Regions from separate parts of the Geodermatophilus sp. SYSU D00965 genome, predicted to be linked through region 1. Evidence: riboswitches for the same ligand, from Rfam matches in the RefSeq annotation. Region 1 holds a riboswitch; each other region holds the start of a gene.
The links. Region 1 has a riboswitch for cyclic di-AMP ahead of ACI789_RS15390 (peptidoglycan DD-metalloendopeptidase family protein). Riboswitches for the same ligand answer to the same signal wherever they lie in the genome.
Positions count from the first base shown of each region.

Region 2: linked by a shared signal. The riboswitch ahead of ACI789_RS11820 (transglycosylase family protein) and the one ahead of ACI789_RS15390 (peptidoglycan DD-metalloendopeptidase family protein) in region 1 are both predicted to bind cyclic di-AMP.
Region 3: linked by a shared signal. The riboswitch ahead of ACI789_RS21030 (aggregation-promoting factor C-terminal-like domain-containing protein) and the one ahead of ACI789_RS15390 (peptidoglycan DD-metalloendopeptidase family protein) in region 1 are both predicted to bind cyclic di-AMP.
Region 4: linked by a shared signal. The riboswitch ahead of ACI789_RS16415 (C40 family peptidase) and the one ahead of ACI789_RS15390 (peptidoglycan DD-metalloendopeptidase family protein) in region 1 are both predicted to bind cyclic di-AMP.

Region 1 is NZ_JBJGYQ010000015.1:59,638-67,209, forward strand. It holds gene ACI789_RS15375 (hypothetical protein) at 1-729, shown strand, start outside; tRNA gene ACI789_RS15380 (tRNA-Ile) at 846-919, opposite strand; gene ACI789_RS15385 (MFS transporter) at 910-2,172, opposite strand; cyclic di-AMP (ydaO/yuaA leader) riboswitch at 2,511-2,605, shown strand; gene ACI789_RS15390 (peptidoglycan DD-metalloendopeptidase family protein) at 2,637-3,839, shown strand; gene ACI789_RS15395 (maleylpyruvate isomerase N-terminal domain-containing protein) at 3,873-4,784, opposite strand; gene ACI789_RS15400 (hypothetical protein) at 4,868-5,122, shown strand; gene ACI789_RS15405 (DUF3145 domain-containing protein) at 5,495-5,995, shown strand; gene ACI789_RS15410 (acyl-CoA carboxylase subunit beta) at 6,180-7,572, opposite strand, start outside.
Region 2 is NZ_JBJGYQ010000010.1:155,916-163,487, reverse strand. It holds gene glgX (glycogen debranching protein GlgX) at 1-391, shown strand, start outside; gene treY (malto-oligosyltrehalose synthase) at 448-2,766, shown strand; cyclic di-AMP (ydaO/yuaA leader) riboswitch at 3,086-3,228, shown strand; gene ACI789_RS11820 (transglycosylase family protein) at 3,231-3,809, shown strand; gene ACI789_RS11815 (hypothetical protein) at 3,830-6,238, opposite strand; gene treZ (malto-oligosyltrehalose trehalohydrolase) at 6,360-7,572, shown strand, end outside.
Region 3 is NZ_JBJGYQ010000026.1:25,483-33,054, reverse strand. It holds gene ACI789_RS21040 (FMN reductase) at 1-321, opposite strand, end outside; gene ACI789_RS21035 (LLM class flavin-dependent oxidoreductase) at 318-1,463, opposite strand; cyclic di-AMP (ydaO/yuaA leader) riboswitch at 1,658-1,821, shown strand; gene ACI789_RS21030 (aggregation-promoting factor C-terminal-like domain-containing protein) at 2,056-2,943, shown strand; gene ACI789_RS21025 (hypothetical protein) at 3,156-3,365, shown strand; gene ACI789_RS21020 (class I SAM-dependent methyltransferase) at 3,362-3,997, shown strand; gene ACI789_RS21015 (flavin-containing monooxygenase) at 4,025-5,524, shown strand; gene ACI789_RS21010 (SDR family NAD(P)-dependent oxidoreductase) at 5,521-6,366, shown strand; gene ACI789_RS21005 (DUF72 domain-containing protein) at 6,383-7,111, shown strand; gene ACI789_RS21000 (hypothetical protein) at 7,121-7,312, opposite strand; gene ACI789_RS20995 (antibiotic biosynthesis monooxygenase family protein) at 7,462-7,572, opposite strand, start outside.
Region 4 is NZ_JBJGYQ010000016.1:124,042-131,613, reverse strand. It holds gene ACI789_RS16445 (hypothetical protein) at 1-972, shown strand, start outside; gene ACI789_RS16440 (hypothetical protein) at 1,000-1,518, shown strand; gene ACI789_RS16435 (serine hydrolase domain-containing protein) at 1,559-2,884, opposite strand; gene ACI789_RS16430 (DUF3817 domain-containing protein) at 2,896-3,222, opposite strand; gene ACI789_RS16425 (hypothetical protein) at 3,437-3,982, shown strand; gene ACI789_RS16420 (YrdB family protein) at 3,960-4,340, opposite strand; gene ACI789_RS16415 (C40 family peptidase) at 4,492-5,535, opposite strand; cyclic di-AMP (ydaO/yuaA leader) riboswitch at 5,551-5,694, opposite strand; gene ACI789_RS16410 (hypothetical protein) at 5,895-6,074, shown strand; gene ACI789_RS16405 (phytoene desaturase family protein) at 6,105-7,572, shown strand, end outside.

The DNA of each region.
Region 1 (7,572 bases):
GCGAACGGGATCGCGCAGCACCTCGACCTCCTGGGCCAGGGGTCGGCGTGGCTGGGGGAGCACCTCCCCGAACTGCCGGACGGGCAGCTGCCGCCGACGCTGGTGGCGACGGTGGCCTCGGTGGCCCTGGCCGCTGGCGTGCTCCTTCGCGCGTACCGCGCCGGACGCCTGGCGGCCGCACCGGTCCTCCCGGCGTCCCAGCGTCTCGATCTCCTCGCCCTCGCAATCGGGGCGGCCGGCTTCGCGCTGGGCATGGTCATCGTGGCCTGGACGCTGGTCCGGCCGTCGGCACAGGGCGCCAGCGCCGTGCAGCCGCTGATCGCGGTCGTCGTGGGTGGCGGGATGCTGCTCGCCGGCGCGGTCATGCTCGCCGCGCTGGGGATGCGGGAGGTGGAGGAGCATCGTCGAGTGCGGGCCTGGCAGGACGCGGGCCTGGAGGTCGAGCCGATGCCTTCTCCGTGGAAGGTCGGCGCAGCGTGGGCGGTGTTGCTCGTTCTGCTCGTCGTCCTCATCGACGTGCTGGATCCGTGGTCCTCGACCCTCGTCGGCGGGTTGCTCAGCATCCTCCTGGCGCTCGGTGTCATCGGGACGTCGGTGTGGGGAGGGATCTCCGTCCGGCGGGCGCACCGTGAGCGGGCCGAGCGCGACCGGCAACTGGAGGCCGAGTACCGCGCGCTCTGTCTCTCCGAGGAGGCCGACGGCGCTGGAAGGTCGGCGGACGTGGCCTGACACTGAGAGATCCGCGTCCGGGCCAGGAACGGGTCAGCCGAGGCCTCGATGGGACGAGGGTGTCGAGGATCGACCGAGACGCCTCGAGCGCCAGCCGAGATAGCACAGAACAAGGGTGGGGCGGGTGGGGCTCGAACCCACGACCCAGGGATTATGAGTCCCATGCTCTGACCGGCTGAGCTACCGCCCCGGAGCCTCCAGCCTGCCAGACGCCGTCCCGGGCGTGCCCCCGTGGCCGCCCTCCCCGCGGTAGCTGAGGACGGCGGCGCCGGCGGCCCCGAGGACGAGCGCGGCCAGCACCCAGAACGCGGCGGGGTAGCCGCCCAGGACCTCGGCCAGGGCCGTCCCCGCCCACGGCGCCACGGCGGTGGCGAGGGTGATCGGCGCGGCCAGGTACCCCCCGACCGTGCCGTAGCGGGCCGCGCCCCAGCGCTCGGCGACGACGGTGGCCTGCAGCAGCGTTCCCGCGCCGCGCGCGGCACCGGCGAGCACGGAGGCCGTGACCAGCAGGGCCGCGGGTCCGGGCAGCCCGGCGAGCAGGGCGATCGTCCCGGCCGAGGCCAGCACGATGACCACGGCGCGGCCGGCCGGGGAGGTCCGGCGCGCCAGCGGCGCGTACCCGAGCCGGCCGAGGAGCTGTCCGGCGCCCAGCAGGCCGAGGGTGGTGGCCGCCAGGGTGCTGGAGAACCCGCGGCCGGTCAGGAGGGGGATGAGGGTGAGGCTGGCCGCGTAGAGGCCGAACGCGGTGAGCGTCAGCGCCGCGGCCAGCAGCAGGAACCCCGCCGTCCGGACCTCGGGCGGGACCCCGCGGTGGCCCTCCGGGGTGCCCGACCGCGGTCGGGCCCACGCCGCGGGCAGGACGACGGCGTGCAGCGGGACGGTGACGACGGCCAGCACCGCGGCCAGGACCAGGTAGGTCTGCCGCCAGGAGAGGCCGGCGAGCAGCGCGTCGGTCAGCGGCGCGAACACCGTGCTGGACAGCCCGGCCGCCAGGGTCAGGGCGGTGAGCGCCCGCACCCGGTCCTCCCCGTACCAGCGGGCCAGCGCGGTGAACGCGGCCTGGTAGAACACTGCGGCCATCGCGACGCCGGCGACCAGCCACGCCGCCAGGAACCAGCCGTAGCTCGGCGCCAGGGCGATGCCGACCGTCGCGGGCACCGCGAGCAGCGAGCCGGCCGTCATCACCCGGCGGGGCCCGTGCCGGTCGAGCCAGTGGCCCACCGGGATCCCGGCCAGCGCGGAGACCACGAGTCCCCCCGAGAACGCCGCCGACGCCGTCGGCGCCGACCAGCCGGTGTCGGCGGTGATGTCGTGCAGGGCGACCGGGAAGGCGTAGTAGAGGACGCCCCAGCTGGTGATCTCGGTCGCGCACAGCACCACCAGGCCGCGCCGCCGGGCCCGGCGTGTCGGCGGCGTGTCGGAGGATCGTGTGCGGGATCTCACGCCGACGGTCCGCCGCGTCCTCGGGCGCGGGCACGGCGCGCGCTCGCGGTCGGGGGCACGCACCACGTCTACCGGAGTCGGTGCAGGTGGGCGACGGGGTGCCCGCTCCGGCCGGCCGGTAGCGTCCGGGCTCAGCGGAGCGGGGTCGTCCGGGCACGGGCCGTAGCCGGGGGTCACCCTCCCGGGCAAGGAGGCGCGCCGGGGGTGTTACCCGATCGTGACCCCCTGTCGCATCCGTAGTAGCTTTCCCGACGGCCTCGCCGGGCTCAGCTCCTCGGGAACCGAGGGCCTCGGCCAGGCCCCGCCGAACCGCCGCAGGCCCCTCGGGGTCGAGGCGGACCGGGGACCCACCGATCCACTGGGGTGAGTCCTGCCTGCGCTGCGCGCGGGCGGGTAGGGCGCCGTCCGGCCCGAACCCGTCAGCTAACCCGGTAGGCGGCCGCGAGGATGGGAGAACCGTCGCCTTGGCGACCCTGCACCACCGCACCAGCCTGCTCGACCGTGCAACCGCCCCCCGCCGAGGCCGCCGGGCCCTGCTCGTCGCCGCCGCTGCAGCGGGTCTGCTGGCCGGCACTCCGGCCGCGCTCGCCGCGCCCGCCACCCCCGCCTCCTCCGAGCAGGAGGAGCTGACCGCACAGGTGGCCCGCATCGGGGAGCAGGTGCGCGCCGCCGAGGAGCAGCTGCAGCGGATGACCGTGGAGGCCGAGGCCGCGGCGGACGCCGCGCTGGTCGCGCGCGCCCAGCTCACCCAGGCGCAGGCCGAGGCCGAGCGGACCGCCGCCGAGCTCGCCGACGCCCAGGCCGACGTCGTCGGCGCCGAGCAGGCCATCGGTGACCTGGGCCGCCGGGCCTACATGGGCGGCGACACCCGGTACGGCGACATGGAGCTCCTGCTCGACGCGCAGAACCCGACCGAGCTGCTGCAGCAGGCCGCCACGATGGAGGTCATCGGCGACCACCGCGCCGCCCAGCTCCAGGAGTTCCTCGCCGTCCAGCAGCGGGTCGCGGAGGCCGACCGCGCCGCGGGCGAGGCCGTCACCCGGCTCGACGGGGCCGCCCGGGCCGCCGACGAGGCGCAGGCCGCCGCCGACGCCCACCTGGCCGCGGCCCAGGCGGAGTTCGACGCCCGCACCGCGGAGAAGGCCTCCCTGGAGGAGCAGCTGCGGCAGGCGGGGGAGCGGCTGCTCGCCGCCCAGGGTGCCGCGGACCCCGGCGCGGCCTGGGACCAGCGCCAGACGCAGGCGCAGGCGGTGTCCGCCGCGCAGAGCGCCACCGCCATGCCCACCGCCGGCCGGGTCACCTCCTGCTACGGCGCGCGCTGGGGCACCCAGCACCAGGGCATCGACATCGCCGCGCCCATCGGCACCCCGATCCACGTGCCGGAGGACGGCGTCGTGCTCCAGGCCGGCCCGGCCAGCGGGTTCGGGCAGGCGGTGTACGTGCAGCACGGGGACGGCCAGATCACCCTCTACGGCCACGTGAACCGCTTCTTCGTCAGCGCCGGCCAGGTGGTGACCGCAGGCCAGCAGATCGCCGAGGTCGGCAACAAGGGCCAGTCCACCGGCCCGCACCTGCACTTCGAGGTGCACCAGGGCGGGCTCTACGCCAGCCGGGTCAACCCGGTGCCGTGGCTGCACGAGCACGGCATCGCCACCGGCGGCTGCTGACCGGCGGCTGCTGACCGCCGGGCCCCGGTCCGGCTAGCGGCGGCCCCGCAACCGGCCGAGGAGCCCGCCCACGCCGCCGAGGGTCTGCGCGGCCAGCTGCAGGATCGGCCCGCCGGGGATGCCCGGAGCGGACTGCACGATGGGCGCCAGCGCCAGCAGCCCGCTGATCTCGTGCACGCGCAGGCGGCGGCGGGCCACCGCGACGACGGGGTTGACCCGGCCGGACGCCGCCTCGAGCAGCAGATCGGCCGGCGCCTCCACCGCCGTCCCCGTCGGCCGGCCGGGCGGCAGCCGCCGGACGGTCCAGCCGTCCTCGTCGGCGGCGAACCGCCAGCCGCCGTCCGGGGTGGCCAGGCCGGCGCCCCCGGTGATCCCGCTCGCCGCCGCCAGCGCGCCGGTCACGTCGGCGAGCGCGGCGAGGCCCGCCTGCAGCACCGGCGCGGGGACCGGTGGCGCCCCCGCGTCGGCCAGGTCGAGGCCGTGCACGGCGAGCTCGTAGGCCTGGCCCAGGACGACGCTGAGCAGCGGCAGCCGGCCGACGACAGCGACCGCCGGGGCGGTGTCGAGCTCGACCGGCTCGTCGGACAGGTAGCGGGCGGTGGCGTCCCGGTTGCGGCGCAGGGCCTCGAGCACCTCCGCGCGGGGAGCGTCGCGGTGCGCGGCGGTCACCCGGGCGTTGGTGGCGTCGACGTCCGGCGGCGTCCCGGCCCCGCCGGCCCGCGCCGAGGCGACCAGGTCGGCCAGCGCGGCGTGGTCGTCCCAGCAGCCGAGGTGCACGCACACCTCGTGCACCCGCCACCCGGGCAGCCGGGTCGGCCGGTGGAGGTCGACGGCCGAGGCCTGGTCGAGGAAGGCGTCCCACGCGCCGAGCACCATCGCGGCGACCTCGTCCCGCCCGGCGTCGGCCATGCCCCGGTGTCGTCCGCTGCTCTGCTGTCGCACCATGCGGCGCCCCTACCCCGGCCGGGCGCCGGCGAGGCGTGGACGGTGGGCTTGTCCGGCGGACGCCGGCCGCGCAGCCTGGACCCATGACACGCAGCGGCACGACGCGGGGGACCGTCATCCGCTGGGACGACGCCCGCCGGGCCGGCCTCGTCGAGGCGCCCGACCTGCCGGGCGGGTGCTGGGTGGACGCCGCGGTCGTCGAGGGCCCCTCGGAGGGGACCCTGCGGGCGGGCCAGGTGGTCGACGTGGACTGGACAGAGCCGGGCGCCGAGGGCCTGCCGTTCCGCGCCACGCGGGTGGTCCCGCGGGAGGACCTCCAGGCCACGCTCGGTGCTTGACGGCAGCGTCGCTCCCCGTGTCCGCAGGCCCCTGATCGCTACGCTGGGTGATCAACGTTCCCCGAGCGGAGGCTGGTTGGGGATCCACTTGTGGGTCTGCGGGGGAGATCCTGTGGATGGCGTGTGGGTGGAGGGGCGGTGCTGGACGCCGGTCCCACCGGCGTGGTATGGCCCGCTGACCAGCACATAGAGGCTCAGGCGGTGACCATCCGTCACATGTGACTCATTGGTCCCGCCCGCACTGGCGCGATCGGGTGACCATCGTGCAAACTGTTCCCGGGACCCCTGGTCCACAACCGTCGAACACAGCCTGTCACCGAATCGATCGTCCGTTGGGGAAGACGAGACCGATCGAGTCGATGGAGGTGCCCCGTGCAGCGACGGTCTACCCAGGGTGTCGTCTTCGTGCACGCGTGCCCGAAGGCGCTCTGCCAGCACGTCGAGTGGGCGCTCGAACGCGTCGTCGGCGCGCCGGTCTCCCTGTCGTGGGCCGACCAGCCCGCGGCACACGGTTCCTACCGTGCCGAGGTCGCCTGGACCGGCGCCCCCGGGACGGGGGCGAAGCTGGTGGCTGCGCTGCGCGCGTGGCCCATGCTGCGCTTCGAGGTGACCGAGGAAGCCAGCCACGGCAACGACGGCGAGCGCATGTCGTACGTGCCCGGGCACGGCGTCTTCCGGGCACCCACGAGCGCCAACGGTGACCTCATCGTCACCGAGCAGCAGCTGCGCCACCTGGCCGCCACGGCGACGTCCATCGAGGCGTTCCGGCACGGTGTCGACGAGCTCCTCGGTGCGGCCTGGGACGCCGACCTCGAGGTCTACCGGCACGCCGGCGACGGCAGCCCCATCACCTGGCTCCACCAGGTCGTCTGAAAGGACCCCGCTGCCCCCCGCCGCTCGCAAGCTCGCGGCGGGACCCTGCAGCGGGGCCACATCACGATCCGACTACGACGAGCTGAGGGCTCCGGCCCTGCCGTCGTAGGCTCGGGACCGGTCGTCCGGACGTCGTCGGGGAAGCGGCGTCCGGACGATCTGCGTCTGCGACCGGGTCCTCCTGCTACAGCGGGATGTTGCCGTGCGCGCCGCGCCCGGCCGGCGCCGACGCCAGCGCCTCGATCAGCCGGCCCCTGGTCCGCGACGGCTCGACCACCTCGTCGACGACGCCGATCTGCAGCGCCCGGTTCACCCCGCCGGCGATCCGCTCGTGCTCGGCCGCCAGCTGCGCGTGCAGCGCCTCCCGCTCGGCCGGCGGGACGGCCGCCAGCTTCTTCCGGTGCAGGATGCCCACGGCCGCCTTGGCGCCCATCACGGCGACCTCGGCCCCGGGCCAGGCGAGCACCGCCGTCGCGCCCAGCGAGCGGGCGTTCATCGCGATGTAGGCGCCGCCGTAGGACTTGCGGGTCACCAGCGTCACCCGGGGCACCACCGCCTCGGCGAAGGCGTGCAGCAGCTTGGCGCCGCGCCGCACCACGCCGTCCCACTCCTGGCCGACGCCGGGCAGGTAGCCCGGGACGTCCACGAGGACCACCAGGGGGACGCCGAAGGCGTCGCACATCCGCACGAAGCGGGCCGCCTTCTCGGCCGACGCGGAGTCCAGGCAGCCGCCCAGGCGCAGCGGGTTGTTGGCGACGACCCCGACCGTCCGCCCGGCCAGCCGGCCCAGGGTGGTCACGATGTTCGGCGCCCACCGCGGGTGCAGCTCGAGGCCGGGGCCGTCGAGCACCGCGGCGACCAGCGGCTTGACGTCGTAGGCGCGCTGCGGCTGCTCGGGCAGCAGCGCCCGCAGGTCGACCTCGGGCTCCCCGGCGGCCGGGGCGAAGGAGCCTTGCGCGGCCAGCAGGTCGACCGCCTCGCGGGCGGTGTCCAGCGCCGCCTGCTCGGACCCGGTCACCACGTGGACGACGCCGCTGCGCCGGCCGTGGGTGTCCGGGCCGCCCAGCTGCTCCTGGTCGACCTCCTCGCCGGTCACCGAGCGGACGACGTCGGGCCCGGTGACGAACACCCGGCCGGCGGGCGCCATGATCACCAGGTCGGTCAGCGCCGGCCCGTAGGCGGCGCCACCGGCCGCGGGGCCGAGCACCACCGAGATCTGCGGGACCCGCCCGGAGGCCCGCACCATCGCCTCGAAGACCTCGCCGACCGCGTGCAGCGCCGTCACGCCCTCGGCCAGCCGGGCGCCGCCGGAGTGCCAGATCCCCACGACCGGCACCCGCTCCCGCAGGGCGGTGTCGATGGCGTCGACGATGTGCCGGCAGCCGTCGAGCCCCATCGCGCCGCCCATGACCGTGGCGTCGGTGCAGTAGGCGACCGCCGGGGTGCCCGACACCGTGCCGCGGGCGGCCACGACGCCGGAGGTGTCGCGGGGCAGCAGCAGGGTCATCGAGCCGGCGTCGAAGAACCGCTGGAGCCGGTCCTCCGGGTCGCGGGGGTCCACGGCGGTCGGGGCGGGG
Region 2 (7,572 bases), on a different contig from region 1:
CCGGTTCTTCCACGGCCGGCCGGTGCGCCGGGAGGCGGGGGCCCCGGTGCAGGACGTCGCCTGGCTGACCCCTGCCGGCGACCTCATGACCGAGGACGACTGGGACGCCGGCTTCAGCAAGTCGATCGCCATGTACCTCAACGGGCACGGCATCCGGGAGACCGACGAGCGCGGCGAGGACGTCGTCGACGACCACTTCTACCTGGCCTTCAACGCCTCGCACGAGCCGATGGACTTCTGCCTGCCGTCGGAGGAGTACGCGCAGTCCTGGACCGTCCGCCTCGACACCGCCGAGCTGGGCGACGTCGAGCCGCGCGAGCTCAAGCCGGGCGAGACGATCACCGTGCAGGACCGGTCCATGGTCGTGCTCAGCGCGGCGCGGCGGGCGTGACCGTGGGCGAGCCGACCCCGGGGGGCGAGCCGCTGAGCGAGGAGCGCCGCCGAGACGTGCCGACGGCGACCTACCGGCTGCAGGTCACCGCCGACTTCCCGCTCGACGACGCCGCGGCGGTGGCGGACTACCTGGCCGACCTCGGGGTGAGCCACGCCTACTCGTCGCCGCTGCTGCGGGCGGCCGCGGGCAGCACCCACGGCTACGACACGGTCGACCACGCCCACGTCGACGAGTCGCGCGGCGGTCGGGAGGGGTTCGACCGGCTGGTCGCCGCCCTGCACGAGCGCGGCCTGGGCCTGGTGCTGGACCTGGTGCCCAACCACATGGGCGTGGCCGACCCGGCGGAGGCCCCCTGGTGGTGGGACGTGCTGCGGCACGGCCGGGACAGCGCGCACGCCGCGGCGTTCGACATCGACTGGGACTTCGGCGGCGGGAAGGTGCGGATCCCGGTCCTGGGGTCTGCGGACGACGTCGAGAAGCTCGAGGTCGTCGACACCCCCGACGGCCCGGAGCTGCGGTACTACGACAACCGCTTCCCGGTCGCCCCCGGGACCGGCGAGGGCACCCCGCAGGAGGTGCACGCCCGCCAGCACTACGAGCTGGTCGACTGGCGGCGGGCCGACACCGACCTCAACTACCGGCGGTTCTTCGCGATCAACACCCTCGCCGGCCTGCGCGCCGAGGACCCGGCGGTCTTCGAGGCCACCCACCGGCTGGTCCTGGAGCTGGTGGACGCCGGTGCGGTCGACGGCCTGCGGATCGACCACCCGGACGGGCTGGCCGACCCCAAGGGCTACCTGGACCGGCTGGCCGAGGCGTCCGGCAACCGGTGGACGGTGGTCGAGAAGATCCTCGAGCCCGGCGAGGACCTGCCGGAGAACTGGGCGACCGCGGGGACGACCGGCTACGACGCCCTCGCCGAGGTCGACGACGTGCTGGTGGACCCGGCCGGCGAGGCGGCGCTGACCGCGCTGGACACCGAGCTGTCGGGCCGGGCGGTCGACTACGGCGAGCTGGTGCACGACTGCAAGCGCGAGGTCACCGACGGGATGCTCGGCTCGGAGGTGGCCCGCCTGGTGCGGGTGATCGGCGAGCTGCCCGGCATCTCGCGGGAGCAGCAGACCGAGACCCTCGCCGAGCTGCTGGCGAGCTTCCCGGTCTACCGCACCTACCTGCCCGACGGCCGGGAGCACCTGGCCGCGACGGTGACCGCGGTCCGGGAGCGCCGTCCCGACCTGGCCGGTGCGGTCGACGCGCTGTACCCGGTGCTGGCGCAGGCCGGCACCGAGGCGGCCACCCGCTTCGAGCAGACCAGCGGCCCGGTCATGGCCAAGGGCGTGGAGGACAGCGCGTACTACCGCTGGGCCCGGTTCGTCGCGCTCAACGAGGTGGGCGGCGACCCGGCCCGCTTCGGCAGCACGGTCGCGGAGTTCCACGAGGCGCAGCGCCGGCGGCTGGAGCGCAAGCCGGCGTCGATGACGACCCTGTCGACGCACGACACCAAGCGCAGCGAGGACGTGCGGGCGCGGCTGGCGGTGCTCGCCGAGCTCCCCACCGAGTGGGCGCGGCTGGTGCGCCGGCTGCTCGACCTGCACCCGCTCGCCGACCGGCCGATGGCGCACCTGGTGTGGCAGAACCTGGTCGGCGCGTGGCCGTTGTCCCGGGAGCGGGCGCACGCCTACGCGGAGAAGGCGGCGCGCGAGGCCGGGACGTCGACGACCTGGACCGATCCGGACGAGCAGTTCGAGGCGCAGCTGCACGCGCTGGTCGACGCCGCGTACGACGACCGGGCGACGCAGGCCGAGATCGAGGAGGTCGTCGCGCGCATCGCGCCGCTCGGCCGGTCGAACTCGCTGTCGCAGAAGCTCCTGCAGCTGTCCATGCCCGGTGTCCCGGACGTCTACCAGGGCACCGAGCTGTGGGACCTCTCCCTGGTCGACCCGGACAACCGCCGTCCGGTCGACTACGACCTGCGCCGCCGGCTGCTGGCCCGGCTCGACGAGGGCTGGGTGCCGCCGGTCGAGGAGGAGGGCGCGGCGAAGCTGCTCGTGGTCTCCCGGACGCTGCGCGCCCGCCGCGAGCACCCGGAGTGGTTCGCCGGGTACGAGCCGGTCGAGGTCACCGGGTCCGCCGCCGAGCACGTCGTCGCATTCGACCGGGGGTCCGGGGAGCAGGACGGGGTGGTGGCCGTCGCGACCCGGCTCCCCGCCGGGCTGGCCGCCGCCGGCGGCTGGGGCGACACCGCGCTGCAGCTGCCGAACGGCGCCTGGCGGGACCTGCTCACCGGCGGCCGGCACGTCTCGGACGCGGCCGGGCTGCCGGTCGGCGCGGCGCTGGAGCGGCTGCCGGTCGCGCTCCTCGTCCGGGACTGAAGAAGGACCCCTCTGCCCCCCCGTCACTCGCAGGCTCGTGGCGGGACCCTGCAGAGGGGCCATGGAGGGTGGCCGCTCCGGCGCGTCACCAGGCTCGTGGCGGGACCCTGCAGAGGGGCCTAGAACGACGTCACGGGACTCACGACGGAGAGTCGTCGGCCGGGGGCGGTGCGCCGCCCCCGGCCCGGCCTGTCGCGCCACGCCGGGGCGGCACGCCGGTGCCCGCGCGCGGACCGGGACGTCCGCCCCTAGCGTCCCGCGCGTGCTCCGGCTGTCCGGCCGGGCACGGCGCCGTCCCGCCCAACCCCGTCCGGCGGCGTCCGCCTCTGCACCAACCGTGGACGGGGGTGGGGGACCCACCTACGGCGCTGCGCGCGCCTGGGGGTGAAGCCGCGTTCCGCGGCCGGGCACCGATCGCCCGAACCCGACAGCTAACCCCGCCGGCGGTCGATCGGAGGACCTCCATGCCCCAGCACGACCGATCCCGCACGCCCTCTCGCGCCCTGCGCCGCGGCGCCGTCGTCCTCGCCGGCGCGGCCGCCGTCTCCGCCCTCGCCCTCCCCGGATCCGCCTCGGCCGCGGAGCACAACTGGGACGGCGTCGCGCAGTGCGAGTCCAGCGGGAACTGGCACATCAACACCGGCAACGGCTACTACGGCGGGCTGCAGTTCAGCGCGAGCACCTGGGCGGCCTACGGCGGCCGGGAGTTCGCGTCCAACGCCCACCTGGCCAGCAAGGCGCAGCAGATCGTGGTCGCCGAGCGCACCCTCGACGGGCAGGGCATCGGCGCCTGGCCGAACTGCGGGCGGTACCTGACCGGCGGCTCGTCGGCGCAGGCGGCCGCACCGGCGCAGGCGGCGGCACCGGAGCGGGCGTCGCGCGCCGACCGGGCGGCGTCCGGGAGCTACGTCGTCCAGGCCGGGGACACGCTCGGCACCATCGCCGCCCGGCACGGCATGGGCTGGCGCGAGCTGTACGCGCAGAACCGCGACCGGGTGGCCGACCCCGACGTGATCCGCGTGGGCCAGTCGCTGGTCGTCTGAGCCCGCCGTCCGCGCGCAGGTCACGGGGGGCCGGGCCGGCCCCCCGTGACCTGGCCGGCGCCGCGCAGCGGCAGCGGTCGTCGAGCCGTGGCCGCGCCCCGGGCGACGCCGACCGCCAGCGGCCAGTCCGGGTCGGCCCAGTAGCGGCTGTGTGCGTACAGCGGCGGCTCCGGCGCGGACTGGTTGGTCGGGTCCGAGGCCACCGGGTCGAGCAGGCGCCATTCGCCGCCGCAGACCCGGCGCAGGGTGCGGGGATCGCGCCAGTCGTCCTCCGGACCCTCGTCCCAGAGCCGACGTGACCGCAGCGGTCCGGTCTCCGGCGTCCGCTCCCAGCTCCGGACCGGCCCGGCGACCGGGTCGGTCTCGCGGAACAGGCTCACCCAGCGCTCCCCCCAGGTGTCGCTCAGCCAGCGGAGCACGTCCGGGCCGACGTGCGCGGGGAACGCGCGGCAGAACTGCATGCGCAACTGGGAGCCGAAGGTCACCAACCCGACCCTCGGGTAGAGCTCGGGTGCGATCGAGCGCAGCGCGGCCAGGCCGATCAGGCTCCCCTGGCTGTGCGCGGCCACGACCACCTGCTCGGCGTCCCCCTCCGCGGACAGCAGCCACTCGATGCGGTCGACCAGCGCCGGGACCGCCACCTGGGAGTACGCCGCGGGTACGAACGGGTGCGCTGCCCGGGGCCAGAACGCGATCACGTCCCAGACGACGTTGACCCTGCGCCGCCACTGCGCGCCCTCCGGCGCCGACCCGAACGCGCGGGACCCCATGACGGCGACCGCGACGGCGAACAGGAACAGGACACCGGAGCCGAGGCCGACCAGCCCCCGCGCCCAGGGCCCGTCAGTGGTGACCGCGCTGGCCCAGCCCCACGGTGGAGGCAGGTCCCCGGGAGCGCACGCGGCACGGTCGCACCCGCCCCGCACCTGCTCGGCGACGGCGGCGAGCGACAGGGCCCACGCGACGACGGCCGCGACGACGAACGCCGGCGCGAGGGCGTTCTTCACCCGGGCGGCGGACACCGCGCGTGCCACCCGGTCGAGCCCGGCGTCCGACAGGCGCGGGCGGTCGGCGCCGTCGGGGGTGTACATGGCCACCACGACGTCGCGGCGTCGCCGGGCGGCGGGGGTGCGGCGCGACCACGCGAGGACGCCGACGACGGCCAGGAGCGCCACCGCCACGCCCCAGCCGTAGGCGATCCGCTGCAGGTACGTCGGGACCTCCACGCCCGCCGCCAGCACCGCGTTCAGGGCGACCTGCGCCAGGTACGCCGTCCCGGCGGCCAGGCCGATGGCGAGGAAGGAGCCCACGGTCGCGGCCAGCCCGCCGGCCCAGCCGCCGGCCAGTCGCCGCAGCCGGGCCGGGGTCGCCGGGTCCTCGGGCGTCAAGGCGGCCAGGACCAGCACGGTGCCGGCGAGGCAGGCCAGGGCGAGCAGGACGGCGGCGGAGAGGCCCGCGGTCGTTCCGTCCGCCCAGGGCAGGGACCGGCCGGACGCGGCCGACGTCGGGCCGGACCGCCAGACGGTGCCCCCGCCGGCCACGAGGAGCAGGCCCGAGGCGGCCAGCACCAGCAGGCTCAGCCAGCGGGCGACGCGTCCCCACGCACTGCCGGCGACGTCCAGCTCCGTGCGGCTGGCGCCCGGCGCGTCACCGAGCAACGCGACCAGTGCCACGGCGACGGCCAGCACGCCGGTCGACCACCGCGCCCACCCCACCTCCCCCGCCGCCGCGAACCCGAAGCAGGCCAGGAGCGCGAGGGAGGCGGCCACGTGCAGCCGCCGCAGGACCGGGGCGTCGGGGTCGCCGCGGAAGAAGTCCGGCGAGGAGAACCCCGGTCGCGGCCCGCGGGTGCGCTGGTGCCGGCCCGGGTCGGCGAACGGGCTGTCCGGCGCCGCAGGCCCGGCACGGTCGGTGCCCAGACGGGAGAGCACGAGGACCACGACGGCGGTTCCGGCGAGGCCGAGGACGACCGGCTCGGGGCGCCCGCCCCCGAGCGGGAGATCGGCCCGCTGCCCCAGCGCCTGCCAGGCCAGGAGGTCGACGACGCCGATGACCACCGACAGGACGAACACGAGGGTCAGCAGGAGGCCCAGGACCCGCAGGACACCGCCCACCAGCGCCCGGGCGATCCGCCCGGCCCGACCCTGCGCCGCCGGGAGCATGAACTGCGCCGCGTTGACGATGCCGAACGGGACGAGCAGCAGCCAGAGCGCCCGCCAGCGGGAACCCGAGGTCAGGCGCCCCCAGTGGAAGGCCTCGAGCACCCGCCCGTCGTCCTCGGGTGGCAGCGGGGTGTGGTCGGGCCCGGTCCGGCGCACGTGCGCCACGGAGCCGTCGCCTCCGGTGGCCGCGACGTGGTCGGTCTCGAGCATCTCGCTCTCCGGCGTCCCACTGACGCCGTGCACGCGCAGCTCCACCCACGTCGCCATGGCGGTCCCCCAGCCCGGCGCACCGGTGGACGTTCCGCGGTTGACCGCCGGGTTGGCGGGAATGCTGGACCTGCCTCCCCACGAGGGGAAGGCAGATCCGTGCGCTCCCGGAGGTCCCCGTATGTCTGCACCCGTCGAGTTCTCCGTCTGGGCACCGGTGCCGAAGCGGGTCCGGCTCCAGGTCGACGGCACGGTGCACGAGATGCGCCGGGACGACGGCGGCTGGTGGCGCGCCGAGGTCGAGGCCGGGCCGGAGGCCGACTACGGGTTCCTGCTCGACGACGACGAGAAGGTCTACCCGGACCCGCGCTCGCGGCGTCAGCCCCAGGGCGTGCACGGGCCCTCCCGCCGGTTCGACCCGTCGGCCTACCGGTGGGTCGACTCGGCCTGGACCGGGCGGCCCCTGGCCGGCGGCGTCGTCTACGAGCTGCACGTCGGCACGTTCACGCCGGAGGGCACGCTCGACGCCGCGATCGCCCGGCTGGACCACCTGGTGGAGCTCGGCGTCGACTTCGTCGAGCTGCTGCCGGTCAACGGCTTCAACGGCACCCACAACTGGGGCTACGACGGCGTCCTCTGGTACACGGTGCAGGAGGAGTACGGCGGCCCGGCCGCCTACCAGCGCTTCGTCGACGCCTGCCACCAGCGGGGCCTCGCGGTGATCCAGGACGTCGTCTACAACCACCTCGGGCCGTCGGGGAACTACCTGCCGCTGTTCATGCCGATCTTCAGCGAGGGCGCGAACACGTGGGGCAACTCGATCAACCTGTCGGGGCCGGACTCCGACGAGGTGCGGCGCTACGTCATCGACAACGCGCTGATGTGGCTGCGCGACATGCACGTCGACGGGCTGCGGCTGGACGCCGTCCACGCGCTGGTCGACGAGCGGGCCACCCACGTGCTCGAGGAGATGGCGCAGGAGGTCGACCGGCTCTCGGTCGCCGAGGGCCGGCCGCTGACGCTGATCGCCGAGAGCGACCTCAACGACCCCCGCCTGGTCACCCCGCGGGTCGCCGGCGGCATGGGGCTGACCGCGCAGTGGAGCGACGACTTCCACCACGCGCTGCACGCGACGCTGACCGGCGAGGGGCAGGGCTACTACGCCGACTTCGCCGCCGCGGGGGTGGCCGGCCTGGCCAAGACGCTGACCGGCGCCTACTTCCACGACGGCGCGTGGTCCAGCTTCCGCCGGCGGCACCACGGCCGGCCGGTCGACACCGCGCTGCTGCCCGGCTGGAAGTTCCTCGGCTACCTGCAGGACCACGACCAGATCGGCAACCGGGCCGTCGGTGACCGCATCTCGGCGTCCCTCTCCCCCGGGCTGCTCGCCGTCG
Region 3 (7,572 bases), on a different contig from region 1:
CGCGTCCTTGTCCAGCACGTCGAAGAACGTCTTGAACAGGCCGCTGTAGGAGGCGGAGAACACCGGGGTCACCGCGATGAGCCCGTCGGCGCCGACGACGGTGTCGACCGCCGCCTGCAGCGCGGTGTTGGCGAACCCGGTGACCAGTGCGTCGGCGAGGTCGCGGGCGTGCTCGCGCAGCTCGACGACCTCCACGGTGGCCTCGTCGCCCCGCTCGCGCAGGGCGGCGACGGTGGCGGCGGTGAGCCGGTCGGCCAGCAGCCGGGTGGACGACGGCGTCGACAGCCCCGCGCTGACGACCGCCAGGGTGCGGGTGGTCACCGGGCGGTCACCTCCTCGGCGGTGCGCCCGGTGACGTCGTCCCCGGCGGCGTACACGGTGCTGTCCTGCCCGCCCCGGGCGGCGACCAGCGAGGCGTGCGTGGGGGCGTCCGGCACGTGCGCCGGCTTGAGCGCGGCGAACTCGCGGCGGAGCACCGGCACGACCTCCTCGCCGAGGATGTCCAGCTGCTCGAGCACGGTCTTCAGCGGCAGGCCGGCGTGGTCGACGAGGAACAGCTGCCGCTGGTAGTCGCCGACGTAGTCACGGAAGCCGAGGGTGCGCTCGATGACCTGCTGCGGGCTGCCCACGGTCAGCGGCGTCTCCCGGGAGAAGTCCTCCAGCGACGGGCCGTGGCCGTAGACGGGCGCGTTGTCGAAGTACGGCCGGAACTCGTTGACGGCGTCCTGGCTGTTCTTCCGCATGAACACCTGCCCGCCCAGGCCCACGATCGCCTGGTCGGCGGCGCCGTGGCCGTGGTGCTCGAAGCGGCGGCGGTAGAACTCGACCATCCGCTGGGTGTGCTCCTTGGGCCAGAAGATGTGGTTGTGGAAGAAGCCGTCGCCGTAGTAGGCGGCCTGCTCGGCGATCTGCGGGGAGCGGATCGAGCCGTGCCAGACGAACGGCGGGACGCCGTCCAGCGGCCGCGGGGTGGAGGTGAAGCCCTGCAGCGGGGTGCGGAACTGGCCGGACCAGTCGACGACGTCCTCGTCCCACAGCCGGCGCAGCAGCGCGTAGTTCTCCACCGCCAGCGGGATGCCGTTGCGGATGTCCTGCCCGAACCACGGGTAGACCGGGCCGGTGTTGCCGCGGCCCATCATCAGGTCGACGCGACCGTCGGCGAGGTGCTGCAGCATCGCGTAGTCCTCGGCGATCTTCACCGGGTCGTTGGTGGTGATCAGCGTGGTCGCCGTCGACAGCTGCAGGGTGCTCGTCCGCGCGGCGATGTGCGCCAGCGTCGTGGTGGGGGAGGACGAGAAGAACGGCGGGTTGTGGTGCTCGCCGAGGGCGAACACGTCGAGCCCGACCTCCTCGGCCTTCTGCGCGATCCGGAGGACCGCCTTGATCCGCTCACCCTCGGTGGGCGTGCGCCCGGTCGTGGGGTCGGTCGTGATGTCGCTGACCGAGAAGATCCCGAACTGCATCTCGTGCTCCAGGTGATTGAGAGCGCAACTACTGCTGCGTGCAACAGTGCCACGGCCTGGCTATTCCGCTGCGGGCGACTCCCGCGCGCGAGGTACCTCACGCAACGGATGTGACCGCCGGGATTGTCACGGGACGGTAACGGCCCCTACGGTGGCTGACGTCCGGTTGGTCGAGCCTCCCATCCCGGGAGCCTGGCTGGACGCCGCCGAGTCGTGTCCGCACCGCTGCGGGCGCGAGCCGGGGACCCACCGCAGTACTGGGGTGAATCCTGCCCGCCGAGCCTCGCTCGGAGGGCAGGTAGGGCACCTTCCCGCCCGAACCCGTCAGCTAACTCGGTAGGCGGCCACGGAAGGAACGGAGAGCACCCGCTTGCCTCACCCACGGGCCCTCGCGGCCCGCAGGGTCACCCGGCCGCGCGCCCCTCGCGCTTCCTCCTCGGCCCGCTGACCCCGCCAGCCCGCGACCGCCGGCGCCCGCGCGTCCCTCGCTGACCGCGCCCGGCACCCCACACCGACCACAGCACCGGGCTGTCCTCGCCGAGACGAGGACCGGTCCCGCGCGCGCCCTCACGCCCCCGGAGCACCACACCCGATGTCCCGCCGCACGCCGCACGACCTCCGCCCGGCCGACGCCGTCCGCACCGAGCCCGCCACCCTGGAGCTCGCCGCTTCCGAGCCCGCCACCGCTGAGCTCCCCGCCGAGCTCGCCACCGAGACCACCGCCCGCCGCCGGCTGCGGCTGCCCACCCGGGGCCGCCGTCCGGCGATCCTGCTGGCCACCGCCGCTGCCGGTGCCGTCGCGGTCAGCGTGCTGACCACCGGTCAGCCGGCCGCCGAGGCCGACGCCGCGACGGTGAGCGCGTCCACGAGCGTCGCCGAGCAGCTGGGCCTCACCGGCTCCTCCGCCGCCGCGACGTCGGACGACCTCGCCCCGCTCGAGGAGCTCACCGCCTCGCGCAGCGAGCGCGAGGCCGCCCAGGCCAGCGCCGCCCAGGCGCAGGCCGCGGCGGACCAGGCCGAGCTCGACCGCCAGGCCGCCGAGAAGGCCGCGGCGGAGAAGGCCGCTGCCGAGAAGGCCGCCGCGGAGAAGGCCGCCGCCGAGCAGGCCGCCCGCGAGGCCGCCGAGCGCCAGGCCGCCGAACAGGCCGCGCGGGCCGCCGCGCCCGCCCGGGCCGCGGCCGCCCCGGCGAGCGGCGGGTCGTTCAAGGACTACGCGATGAGCAAGGTCGGCAGCGCCGACCAGTTCTCCTGCCTCGAGAAGCTGTGGGGCAAGGAGAGCGGCTGGAACCCCAACGCGCAGAACCCCTCCAGCACCGCCTACGGCATCCCGCAGTTCCTCGACTCGACCTGGGCCGGCACCGGGATCGCCAAGACCTCCGACGGCTACCGCCAGATCGACGCCGGCCTGATCTACATCGACAGCCGCTACGGCTCGCCGTGCGGCGCCTGGGCGCACTCGCAGTCCACCGGCTGGTACTGAGCACGCACCCCGTCCCGGGTCCGGGACGGGCAACACCAGCAGCGCCGTCCCGCGCGACGCGCACCGAGAGCCGCACGCCTCCCAGGGAGGGGTGCGGCTCTCGGCGTCCGGGGGCTGGGGCACCCTGGTGTCCGGCTCCCGTCGGCGACGGGGCGGTCGCGAGCGAGACACCGTCGGTGGGTCCACCGACGCCGACACCAGGGAGACGCAGCGTGGGCCGGCGTTCCGTCGAGCAGGCTCCCGGGCCCGGGGACGCCGCCCGGCCACCCGGGCGGGCGCCTCGTGAGCTGCCGGCCGCGTGGGACCGGCCCATCTCGACCGGCAACCTGCTGGCCGACTGCGAGCGGTGGTGCCGCGACCACCTGCCCCGCCGGGAGCCGCGCCCGCCGGACGCGACGCGGGTGGTGGACTCCCAGGCGTGAGACTCGTCCCGTCCCGGTTCGTCCGCGCCCACACCCAGGTCCGCCGGCCGACCTGCGTCCCGGAGGTCCGGCTGCACGTGGCCGACGACGTGGTCGCCCTGTGGGAGGCGATGGAGGCCGACGGCGGCGCCGGTGAGGCCCCGCCGTTCTGGGCCGCGGCCTGGCCGGGCGGGCAGGCCCTGGCACGGTTCGTGCTCGACCGGCCGGCAGTGGTGGCCGGGCGTGCGGTGCTCGACCTGGGTTCGGGCAGCGGGCTGGTCGCCATCGCCGCCCGGCTGGCCGGCGCCCGCTCGGTGCTGGCCAGCGACGTCGACCCGTTCAGCCGGACGGCGATCGGCGTCAACGCCGGACTCAACGGCGTCCCGGGGGTCGGCGTGACCGGCGACGTGCTCGGCCGTGACCTCCGTGGCATCGACGTCGTCCTGGCCGGGGACGTCTGCTACGACCGCGAGATGACCGAGCGGGTGCTGCCCTTCCTCGACCGCGCCCGCGCCCGCGGGGTCGAGGTCCACGTGGGCGACCCGGGCCGGCCGTACCTGCCGCACGACCGGCTGGTCGCCGAGGCGGTGTACGAGATCCCCGAGACGGAGGGCCCCGGTCTGCGGCGGACGACGGTCTGGCGCCTGCCGTGACCCCGCGTCGCGGATAGGGTCGCCCGCGTGACCGCCGAGACCGCCGCCGAGCACGTCGACGTCCTGATCGTGGGGGCGGGCCTCTCCGGCATCGGCGCCGCGTGCCACCTGCAGCGCGAGTGCCCCGACCGCAGCTACGCCGTCCTCGAGGCGCGGGAGGCCGTCGGCGGGACGTGGGACCTGTTCCGCTACCCCGGCGTCCGGTCGGACTCGGACATGTTCACCCTGGGCTACTCGTTCAAGCCCTGGACCTCGGCGCGGGCCATCGCCGACGGCCCGTCGATCCGCGCCTACGTCCAGGAGACCGCCCGCGAGCACGGGGTCGACCGGCACATCCGGTTCGGCACCCGGGTGGTGTCCGCCGAGTGGTCGACCCACGAGGCCCGCTGGACGGTCACCGCCGAGCGCACCGACACCGGGGAGCCGGTGCGGCTGACCTGCTCGTGGCTGTCGGTCTGCTCCGGCTACTACCGCTACGACGAGGGGTACCGGCCGCGGTTCCCCGGCGAGGAGCGGTTCCGCGGCCCGATCGTGCACCCGCAGCACTGGCCCGAGGACCTCGAGTACGCCGGCACGCGGGTCGTCGTCGTCGGCAGCGGGGCCACCGCGGTCACCCTGGTGCCCAGCCTGGCCGAGTCCGCCGCGCACGTGACCATGCTCCAGCGCACGCCCAGCTACGTGATCTCCCTGCCCGGCCGCGACGCGCTCGCCGACGCGCTGCGCCGCTGGCTCCCGGCCCGCGCCGTCTACCCCGTGGTCCGCTGGAAGAACGTGCTGACCTCCACGGCGTCCTACCAGTTCAGCCGCCGGCGGCCGGCCGCCATGCGGCGGTTCATCCAGCGGCTGGCCGGCAAGCAGCTGCCACCGGGCTTCGACGTCGACACCCACTTCGGCCCGCCGTACGACCCGTGGGACCAGCGGCTGTGCCTGGTCCCCGACGGCGACCTGTTCCGGGCCGTCCGCGAGGGCCGGGCGTCGATCGTCACCGACCGGATCGCCGGCTTCACCGAGACCGGGATCGCCCTGGAGTCCGGCGCGGAGCTGCCGGCCGACCTCGTCGTCACGGCCACCGGGCTGAACCTGCTGCCCATCGGCGGGATGACCCTCACCGTCGACGGCGAGCCGGTCGAGCTCTCCGAGCGGGTCTCCTACAAGGGGATGATGATCTCCGGCGTCCCGAACCTGTCGATGACGATCGGCTACACCAACGCCTCCTGGACGCTGAAGGCCGACCTCGTCGCCCGCTACGTGTGCCGGCTGCTGCAGCACATGGCGGCGAGGGGGTACGCGACCTGCACGCCGGTCGCGCCGCCCGGCGGCGGCACCGAGCCGTTCATCGGACTCGACTCCGGCTACGTCCGGCGCAGCCTCGCCGCCCTGCCCCGGCAGGGCTCCCGGGCGCCGTGGCGGCTGCACCAGAACTACGTCCGCGACGTGTGGCTCCTGCGGCGCGGCCCGCTGGAGGACGAGGGCGTCCGCTTCGCGCCCCGGCGGCCGGCCCGCGCGGCCGAGGAGGTCGCCGCGTGAGGCTCGCGCCCTACCGTTTCGCCGGCGGGACGGCGGTCGTCACCGGCGCCGCCGGCGGCATCGGCGCGGCCCTCGCGCAGGGGCTGGCGCGACGGGGCAGCTCCCTGGTGCTGCTCGACCGGGACGCCGAGCGGCTGGCGGCGGTCGCAGCGGGGATCCGGGCGGCCCACCCCGCACTCGCCGTCACCACGTACGTCGCCGACCTCGCCGACCCCGCGGACACCCACCGCGTCGCGGGTGCCGTCGCCGCGGCGCACCCGGAGGTCACCCTGCTGGTCAACAACGCCGGAGTGGCCCTCGCCGGGCGCTTCGACCAGGTGACCCTCGAGGAGTTCGACTGGGTGCAGGAGGTGAACTTCCGGGCCGTCGTCCGGCTGACCGCCGCTCTGCTGCCGGCGCTGAAGACCCATCCCGGCTCGCACCTGGTGAACGTGTCCAGCCTCTTCGGGCTGATCGCCCCGGCCGGGCAGGCGGCCTACGCGGCCAGCAAGTTCGCCGTCCGCGGGTTCACCGAGGCGTTGCGCTCGGAGCTGGCCGAGGACGGCGTCGGCGTCACCTGCGTGCACCCCGGCGGCATCCGCACCCGGATCGCCGAGGACGCCCGCCTGGGCTCGGGCGTGCCGGCCGAGGAGGGGGAGCGGGGCAAGCGGGAGTTCGCCCGGCTGCTCACCATGGACCCGGCGAAGGCCGCCGAGGTCGTCCTGACCGCGGTCGAGCGGCGCCGGCCCCGGCAGCTGGTCGGCTGGAGCGCCGTCGTCCCCGACCTGCTGGCCCGGCTCACCCCCGGTTCCCACGGCCGGGTCCTGGCCGGGCTCACCGCGCTGACGGCCCGCCGCCGCTGACGGGTACGGGGCGCACGTGGCGGTGCACATCGGGACGTCGGGCTGGAGCTACGACCACTGGGACGGCGTCCTCTACCCGCCGGGCACCCCGCCGCGCGACCGGCTGGCGCACTACGTGCGGCGCTTCGGCACCGTCGAGCTCAACGCCAGCTTCTACCGCTGGCCCCGGACGGCGACCTTCGCGGGCTGGCGCCGCCGGCTCCCGCCGGGCTTCCAGCTGTCGGTGAAGGCGCCGCGTGGGCTGACCCACGCCAAGCGCCTGTACGCGCCGGAGACCTGGATCGGCCGGATGACCGAGTGCTGGCACGAGCTCGGCGACAAGCGCGCGGTGCTGCTGGTGCAGCTGGCCCCCACCCAGGAGCGCGACGACCGGCGGCTGGACTTCTTCCTCTCCCTGCTCCCGGACTGGATGCGGGTCGCCGTGGAGTTCCGCCACCCCAGCTGGCACGACGAGGGCGTGTTCGCGCTGCTCGAGCGGCACGGGGCGGCGTACTGCGTGATGAGCGGCGCGGGCCTGCCGTGCGTGCTGCGGGCGACCGCGCCGTTCGTGTACCTCCGGATGCACGGGCCGGACGCCGCGCACCTCTACGCGGGCTCCTATCCCGACGACGACCTGCGCTGGTGGGCCGACCGGGTGGGGGAGTGGACCGCCTCCGGCCGGGACGTCTACGCGTACTTCAACAACGACGGGTACGGCCACGCCGTCCGCAACGCCGAGACGCTGCGGGCCCTGGTCGGCGGCTGACCGCGCGGCTCACCCGTCGCGGGCCACGTCGTTCCACAGGTCGAGGAGCTCGTCGATCCGCGCCCGGCAGCGGTCGATGCGGGCCGCCGACTCCGGGGTGGGGGTCCTGCGCTCCACGGCGCGGGCCTCGGCCAGGTCGACGCAGGCCTGGCGGAGGTCGACGACGACCGCCTCGTGCGGACTCTCGTTGACCACGACCATGGCTGCCTCCTGACGGTGCGGCGGTGGACTCCCGGGGTCGGCGGGGCTCTACCCCTCCAGGGTGGCCCTCCGGCGGCCCCGCTGCCAGTGTCCGGTGCGCGTGGCGGCCCCAAGCCGCGCCGAGCCCCTCCCGGCCGCCCGGACGGCGGTCACGCGGAGCGCGGTCCCGTGCTCTCGACGACCTGGAACGACCACAGCTGGGAGTGGCTGGCCACGGGCGCCCGGGTCTCGCCGCCGTGGTGGGCGCGGTCGAAGTCCTG
Region 4 (7,572 bases), on a different contig from region 1:
CCGCTGGTCGACGAGCTGCACGTCGACGACGCGGGCAACCTGGTCGGCCTGGTCCGGGGCACCGGCGGGCAAGACGCCCCGGTGGTGCGGGTGATGGCCCACATGGACGAGCTGTCGATGATCGTCAAGCGGGTCGAGCCGGACGGCTCCCTGCGGTTGAGCCAGCTCGGCACCATGTACCCGGGCAACTTCGGGCTCGGGCCGCTGACCGTGCTCGGCGACGCGGAGACGCTCACCGCCGTCCTGCTGCTCGGCTCGGAGCACACCACCCCGGAGACCACCCAGGTGTGGCAGACCAAGCCCGACGGCGGGGACCAGGCCATGGAGTGGCGGCACGTCGCCGCGTTCACCGGCCGCACCCCCGGCGAGCTGGCCGCCGCGGGCGTGCACCCCGGCACCCGCGTCTGCGTCCACCGCAGCCGGCGCACGCTGGTGGAGTTCGCGGACTTCGTCGGCTCCTACTTCCTCGACGACCGGGCTGCCCTCACCACCCTGGTCGCCGCGGCCCGGCTGCTGCGCGAGCGCGGCGCGCGCCCGCCGGCCGACGTCTACCTCGTCTGCACCACCGGTGAGGAGATGGGCGGCATCGGCGCCGCCTACGCCAGCCGCACGCTGCCCGGGGAGATCACGCTCGCCCTCGACGTCGGTCCCGCCGAGGCGGAGTACGGGGTGCCGGCCGACTCCGGCCCGGTGGTCGCCTACGCCGACGACGCCGTCGTCTACGACAAGCGGCTCTCCGACCACCTGGTGGCGCTCGGCCGCGAGCTCGGCCTCGAGCCGCGGGCCGCCGTCTGGGAGGCCTTCGACTCCGACGCCTCCCAGTCGAAGAGCTCCGGGCAGGCAGCCCGGGCGGCGCTGCTGTCCCTGCCCACGCTGAGCACGCACGGCTACGAGGTCCAGCACCGGGAGACCATCGGCCGGTGCGCCCGGCTGCTGGCGGAGTTCCTCTGCCGCCCGGTCCCGCGCGTGTGACCCGGGGGCGCCGGGTAGGGCGCGACGATGGCGAAGCGCACCCCGGTGGGGACGATCGGCAAGGGACGGCGCGGCATCAGCGTGCCCGGATGGGCGCTGCGCGGGGCCGCGGCGGGCGCGGCGGCCAGCACCGCCCTCAACGCCGTCACCTACGTCGACATGGCCGTGCGCGGCCGCGGCACCAGCTCCACCCCGGAGCAGACGGTGGAGAAGCTGGCCGAGAAGGTGCACCTGCCGATCCCCGGCGAGGGCGAGACCCGCGACAACCGGGTGCAGGGGCTCGGCCCGCTGACCGGCCTGGTCGCCGGCGTGGGTGTCGGCGTCGTCGTCGGGCTGGCGCGCGCCGCCGGGTTCCGGTCCCAGCCGCTGGTCGGCACGCTGCTCACCACGGCCGGGATCCTGGTCGCCGCCAACGGCCCGATGACCGCCCTCGGGATCACCGACCCGCGGACGTGGTCGACCACCGACTGGGTCAGCGACCTGGTCCCGCACCTGGTCTACGGCGCGGTGCTGAAGACGACGATGGACGCCTTCGACCGCGCCTAGACCGACCGCGCCTGGATCGGCCGGCGGCTCAGTCGGCGGCTCAGTGCCGCCAGCCGCGCTCGTCCACGCCGCCGGGCACCGGGGCCTCCGGGTCGTAGGGCGTGCGGGTGAAGACGAACGTGCCCAGGTCCAGGTGGTCGCGGGCGAAGCGCAGCGGCTCGCCGGCGTAGTAGCCGTCCAGCCCGACCCACGTGCCGTCGTCCTGACGGACGAAGCGGCTCGCCCGCCCGGGCCGGCCCGGCAGCGGCCCCAGGTGCAGCAGCCCGCCGTGCAGGGCGCGCAGCACGTGCGGCGCGGGCCCCCAGTACCAGATCCCGAGGTCCTCCAGCGGCACGGGGGACGGCGCCGGGGTCCAGGGCTCGACGATCCGCGGCTCGGCCGCCCGCAGGTCGGCGAGCAGCCCGAACACCACCGGCTCGGGGCCGCTGGTGGCGTTGGCCAGCGACACCGCCCCGGTCCGCTCCTCCCGGTCGACGAAGACCCCGGCGAGGAACCCCGGCATCGACCCGCCGTGCCCCACCAGCGTGCGCCCCTCGACCCGCATGACCTGCAGGCCCAGCCCGTAGGCCGACCACCCCGGCACCGAGGAGTCCACGCCGCCCGGCACCGTCATCTCCTCCAGCGTGGCCGGGTCCAGCACGTCACCGGTGTCGCCGAGCAGGAAGACGGCGAACCGGGCGAGGTCGGCCAGCGTCGCCCACAGCTGGCCCGCGGCGGCCATCACGCCGGCGTCGTGCTCGGGTTCGGGCAGGACGACGTCGGCCCACGGGTGCACCGCGTGCCCCTGTGCGGCCGGAGCCGCCGGGCGCGGCGTCGTCCGGGTCATGCCGAGCGGGGCCAAGACCTCCTCGCGGACGACGTCCTCCCACGCCCGGCCGCGCTGCCGCGCGACCAGCTCACCGAGCAGGCCGAACCCGAGGTTGGAGTAGTGGAACCGGCGGGCGGCCCCGAGGACGACGTGCTCGTCGTCCAGGTCGAGCTCCTCCAGGGAGACGCCCGGCGTCCGCTCCCACCAGCCCCCGGGGCTCTCCGCCGCCGCTCCCCCGAGGTGGGCCAGCAACTGGCCGACGGTGCGGTCCCCCAGCGGCGTGCCCGGCACGTGCCGGTCGAGCGGGTCGTCGAGGTCCACGCGTCCCTCGTCCCGCAGCCGCAGGACGGCGACCGCGGTGACGGTCTTGCTGATCGAGCCCAGCCGGTACTGGACGTCGGTGTGCGGCTCGGGGACGTCCCCGCGCCCGGCCGACCAGGCCAGCCCGCCCCCGCGGACCACGCCCGCGACCAGGCTGGGCGCCCGGCCCTCGCGCTGCACCCGGGCGGTGCGGGCGAGCAGGGTGCGGGCGGTGGACGGCAGGACCGGTTCGGGCATGGCCCCAGACGCTAGTTCGCCGCCGCGACCTCGCGGCCCGGCAGCCGGCCGGTGCGCCGCGCCCAGCGCTCGAACCAGACGGTGGCGAACGGGGGCACCGAGGCGGCGAGGGCCAGCAGCAGGGTGACCGGGGACCACCGCAGCACCCGGGCGCAGAGCAGCGCCAGCAGGCAGTACACGACGAAGACCCCGCCGTGGATCGGACCGAACACCTGCACGCCCACCTCGGAGGTGCCGAGGACCCACTTGACGTACATGCCGCTGAGCAGGCCCAGCCAGGACAGCGCCTCGGCGACGGCGACGACGCGGAACGCGGTGGCGGCGGTGCGGGGGTTCATCGGGAGCGCGGGTCCTCCGGTCGGGTGCAGGTCCAGGGGGTCCAACGCGGGCCGGCCCCCGATGGTCCCGGCCCGCGGGTGTGACGGTGCCCGCACCCGGCGCCCCCGCTCCTCCTCGTCCTCCGGTCCGGGTCCGCTCCTCGCCCGCAGCGCCCGCAGCGCCCGCTGCGGTGCTCCCGGGACCGTCGGCCGACCCGTGGCAGGGTCGGGAACCGTGCGAGGGCTGGCGCGGCGGGAGTTCTGCCTCGTGCTGCTGCGCCGCATGGCCGACCTGCGCCCCGACCTGGTCGCCGAGGCACTGCCCCGCGTCGGCGCCACCCGGGCGGAGGCGCACGCCGCGCACACCCGGTGGCAGGCGCTGCAGCACTCGCCGCGGGCACCGCGCGGGCTGGCCCTGCGCTCCGCCGTCCTCGGGCCGCCCGAGGAGCTCGAGGACCGCCGCTTCGGCGACCTGGACCTGCAGGTCCGCCGCTGGCCGCTGCCGCTCTGGCCGCACCTGTACTGGGAGGTGCTCTCCGCCCCCGGCGGCTCCGTGCTCCAGGAGCACCTGGTGCGCGCGCCGGGCTCGCCGGTGCCTCGCGCCACGGCCGGCCGGCTGCGGGTGTGGGAGCACGTCCTGGACGACGTCGTCGGGCTGCCGGGCGCGCGGAGCGTGGACCCCGGCGTGGTCACCCGCTGGGAGGTGCACCTGCCCGGCGGGGTCCGGGCGCGGTTCGTCTGGGGGCTGCTGCAGGAGGTCAGCCGGCCGGCGGCGCGCTGACCGCGGCCTGGGGCGCCGGCTGCGCGGTCAGCGGCCCGGACAGCACGCTGCCCAGCACCGCAGCGACGACGAGGACGGCGGCCGCGCGCGGCGACCCGGCCGCGAGCAGGGCCGCGCCGGCGGCCCCGAAGACCACCACCTTCGTCAGGACGGCGAGCGCCGCGACCTGCACCACGGCCTGCGGCGCGGCGAACAGCCCCCACAGCAGCGCCGCGGTCAGGGGGACGCCGAGGGCCAGGAGCCACCGCAGCGCCGTCGTCCCGCCGGCGCTCCACCCCCACAGGCCGAGGGCGGCCAGCGCGCCGAGCTCGGTGGCGAAGGCGACGCCCGCCCAGGTCCACTGCCATGCCTGCACCATCTCGGGCCCCCTCCGTGGTGAACGACGCTCTGATACGAGAGCAGTGTTCACACCCGGCGCCGGGACCGTCAAGTCCCGGACACGACGGAGCCCCCGGACGCACGTGGCGTCCGGGGGCTCCGGGGGCTCCGGGGGCTCCGGGGGGCAGCCGCTAGCCGGCGATGCGGTTGAACTGCGGGGTGGCGCCCATGACGTCGACGCTGGCGACCTTGACGACGTCGCCGGAGGTCGGCGCGTGCACCATCTGGCCGTTGCCGATGTAGATGCCGATGTGGCTCACCGGGCTGTAGAAGGCGACCAGGTCACCGGGGCGCGCCTCGGCGCGGGAGACCTGCTGGCCCATCTGCGACTGCATGCGGCTGGAGTGCGGCAGGCTGATCCCGGCCGCGCGGAAGGCGTACTGCACCAGGCCGGAGCAGTCGTAGGAGCCCGGGCCGGAGGCCGCCCAGACGTAGGGCTTGCCGCGCTGGGCCATGGCCGTGTCGATGACCGCCTGGATCGAACCGCTGGCCGCGACGACGGGCGCCGAGCCGCCGGTCGACGCCGGACGCTCGCCGCGGCTGGCCCGCTCCTCGCCGCCGTGCGCGGTGGCCGCGGCAGCCAGGGCGGCGCGGCGCTCGTCGGCGGTCAGCCGCGCGTAGTCGGCCTGGTACTCGGCGATCTGGGCCTGGAGGTCGGCCTGCTGCTTGGCGACCGCGTCGTAGGACTGCTGTGCCTCGGCGGCGACCCGGTCGGCCTCGGCCTGGGCCGCGGTGGCGGCCTCGCCGGCCGCGACCGCCTGGCCGAGCACCTCGCCCTGGTGGCCGGCGACGGTCTGCAGCAGGGTCACCCGGTTGACGAACTCGTCGGCCGAGCCGCTGGTCATCAGCGCCTGCAGCGACCCCATGCTCTCGCCGGTGAAGGCGCTTCGGGCGACGCCGGTCACCTGCTGCTGCGCGGCGGCGACCACCGCCTGCGCGTCGGCGACCTTCGCCGCCGCGGCCTGGGCGGCGGCCTGCTGGGCGGCGAGCGCCTCGCGGGCCTCGTTGAACTGCTCGGTGACGACCTCGAGGTCGTGCCCGCGGGCGGCGACCAGAGTCGCGGCCTCCTGGGCGGTGGCCGGTTCCTCGGCACCGGCCGAGGTCGGGACGAAGGCCACGCCGACGGCGGCGGCGAGGACGAGGGCAGCGCGCCGGGCGGCGCGAGCGGACGCCATGGTGTGGCGGCTCTCCGTTCTTCCACGAGCCGCCTACCGAGTTAGCTGACGGGTTCGGGCGGGAAGGCGCCCGGCGCGCCCGGCCGAGGCCGTGCGTGCTTCACCCCAGTGCTGCGGTGGGTCCCCGGCCCGGCTCCCCCGGGGAGGAGGGAACCGGCTCGGCGGCGACCGCGGGGTGTCACCCATTGCGGTGACGGAGCGCCCCGGCGGACGCACACACCGTAAGCGCCGTGACCCTGCCGTGACAATTACCGGCCTGTGATTTCGTGGACTCTCGACTCGACCGCGCAGGTCCCCGGGGCGGCTGTGGCGGAAGAGACACGTGGGGTCGCCACCGCGATGGCGGGTATGTGCCCTCCATGGATCTCAAGCGACCTCTGGTCGTGCTCGCCATCGCCGGGGCGCTCGCCGGGTGCAGCAGCACCAACAACTCCAACACCGACGTCGACCGCGGCACCACCGACTGCGGCGCCGCCGAGGCCGGCAGCAACCGGGCTGACTGCTCGGAGAGCGAGAACGCTCCCACGCAGGGCGGCTGAGCACCCGCCGGACCCGCTACGGTCCGCCGGGTGAGCGCACGCAGCAGGTACGACGCCGTCGTCGTCGGGGCCGGTCACAACGGCCTGGTGGCCGCGGCCTACCTCGCCCGCGCCGGCTGGTCGGTGCTGGTCCTCGAGCGGCTCGAGCAGGTCGGCGGCGCCGCGGTCAGCCGGCAGGTCTTCCCGGGCGTCGACGTCCGGCTGTCGGCGTACTCGTACCTGGTCAGCCTCCTGCCCGACCGGATCGTCGCCGACCTGGGGCTGGAGGTGACCCTGGCCGACCGCGCGGTGGCCTCCTACACCGCCGTCCCCGGGCACACCGGCCTGCTGGTCGAGCGGGACGAGGGGCCCGCCACCGCCGCCTCCTTCCGGGACCTCACCGGGTCCGACGACGAGCTGGCCGGGTGGCGGCGCTTCTACGGCCGGCTGGCCGACCTCGCCGAGGACCTCGCCCCCACGCTGACCGAGCCCCTGCTCTCCCCCGACCAGCTGGCCGGACGGCTGCGCGACCCGCAGCTGTGGCACGACCTCGCCGAGAGGCCGCTCGCCGACGTGGTCGCCGACGAGCTCTCCCACGACGTCGTCCGCGGGGTGGCGCTGACCGACGGGCTGATCGGCACCTTCGCCGACGTGCACGCCGCCGACGGCCTGGCCGGCCGCTGCTTCCTGTACCACCTGGTCGGCAACGGCACCGGCCGGTGGCGGGTGCCCGTCGGCGGGATGGGCGCGGTCACCGGGGCGATGGCCGCCGCCGCCCGCGGGGCCGGAGCGGAGCTGCTGACCCGGGCGACGGTCACCGCGCTCGACCCGGGTCCGGACGGCGTGACCGTGCACTGGACCGACGACGAGGGCACCGAGCGGGCGGTCGACGCCGGGCGGGTGGTCTCCGGCGCGGCGCCCGCCGTCCTCGACCGGCTGCTCGGCGTCGCCCCGCGGACCACCCCGGACGGCGCCCAGCTCAAGGTCAACATGGTGCTGGCGCGGCTGCCCCGGCTGCGGTCGGGGGTGGACCCGGCCGTCGCGTTCGCCGGCACGTTCCACGTCGACGAGGCCGCCGGCCAGCTCGACGCGGCCCACGCGCAGGCCGCCGCCGGCCGGCTGCCCGACGTCATCCCGTTCGAGGTCTACTGCCACTCGCTGTCCGACCCGTCGATCCTCGGGCCGCAGGAGCGGGCGGCCGGCCACCAGACGCTCACGCTGTTCGGCCTGCACACCCCGGCGGCGCTGTTCCGGGAGGACCCGGTCGGCACCCGCCGGGAGGCCGTGCGGCGGGTGGTCTCCCAGCTCGACGCGCACCTGGAGGAGCCGCTGCTGGACTGCCTCGTCCGGGACGCCACCGGCGAACCCTGCCTGCAGGCCGCCTCGCCGCTGGACGTCGAGGAGTCGCTGGCGATGCCCGGGGGGCACATCTTCCACGGCGACCTGTCCTGGCCGGTCGCCGCGACGCCCGCCGAGGTCGGCACCTGGGGCGCGGCGACGGCGCACCCGCGGGTGGTGG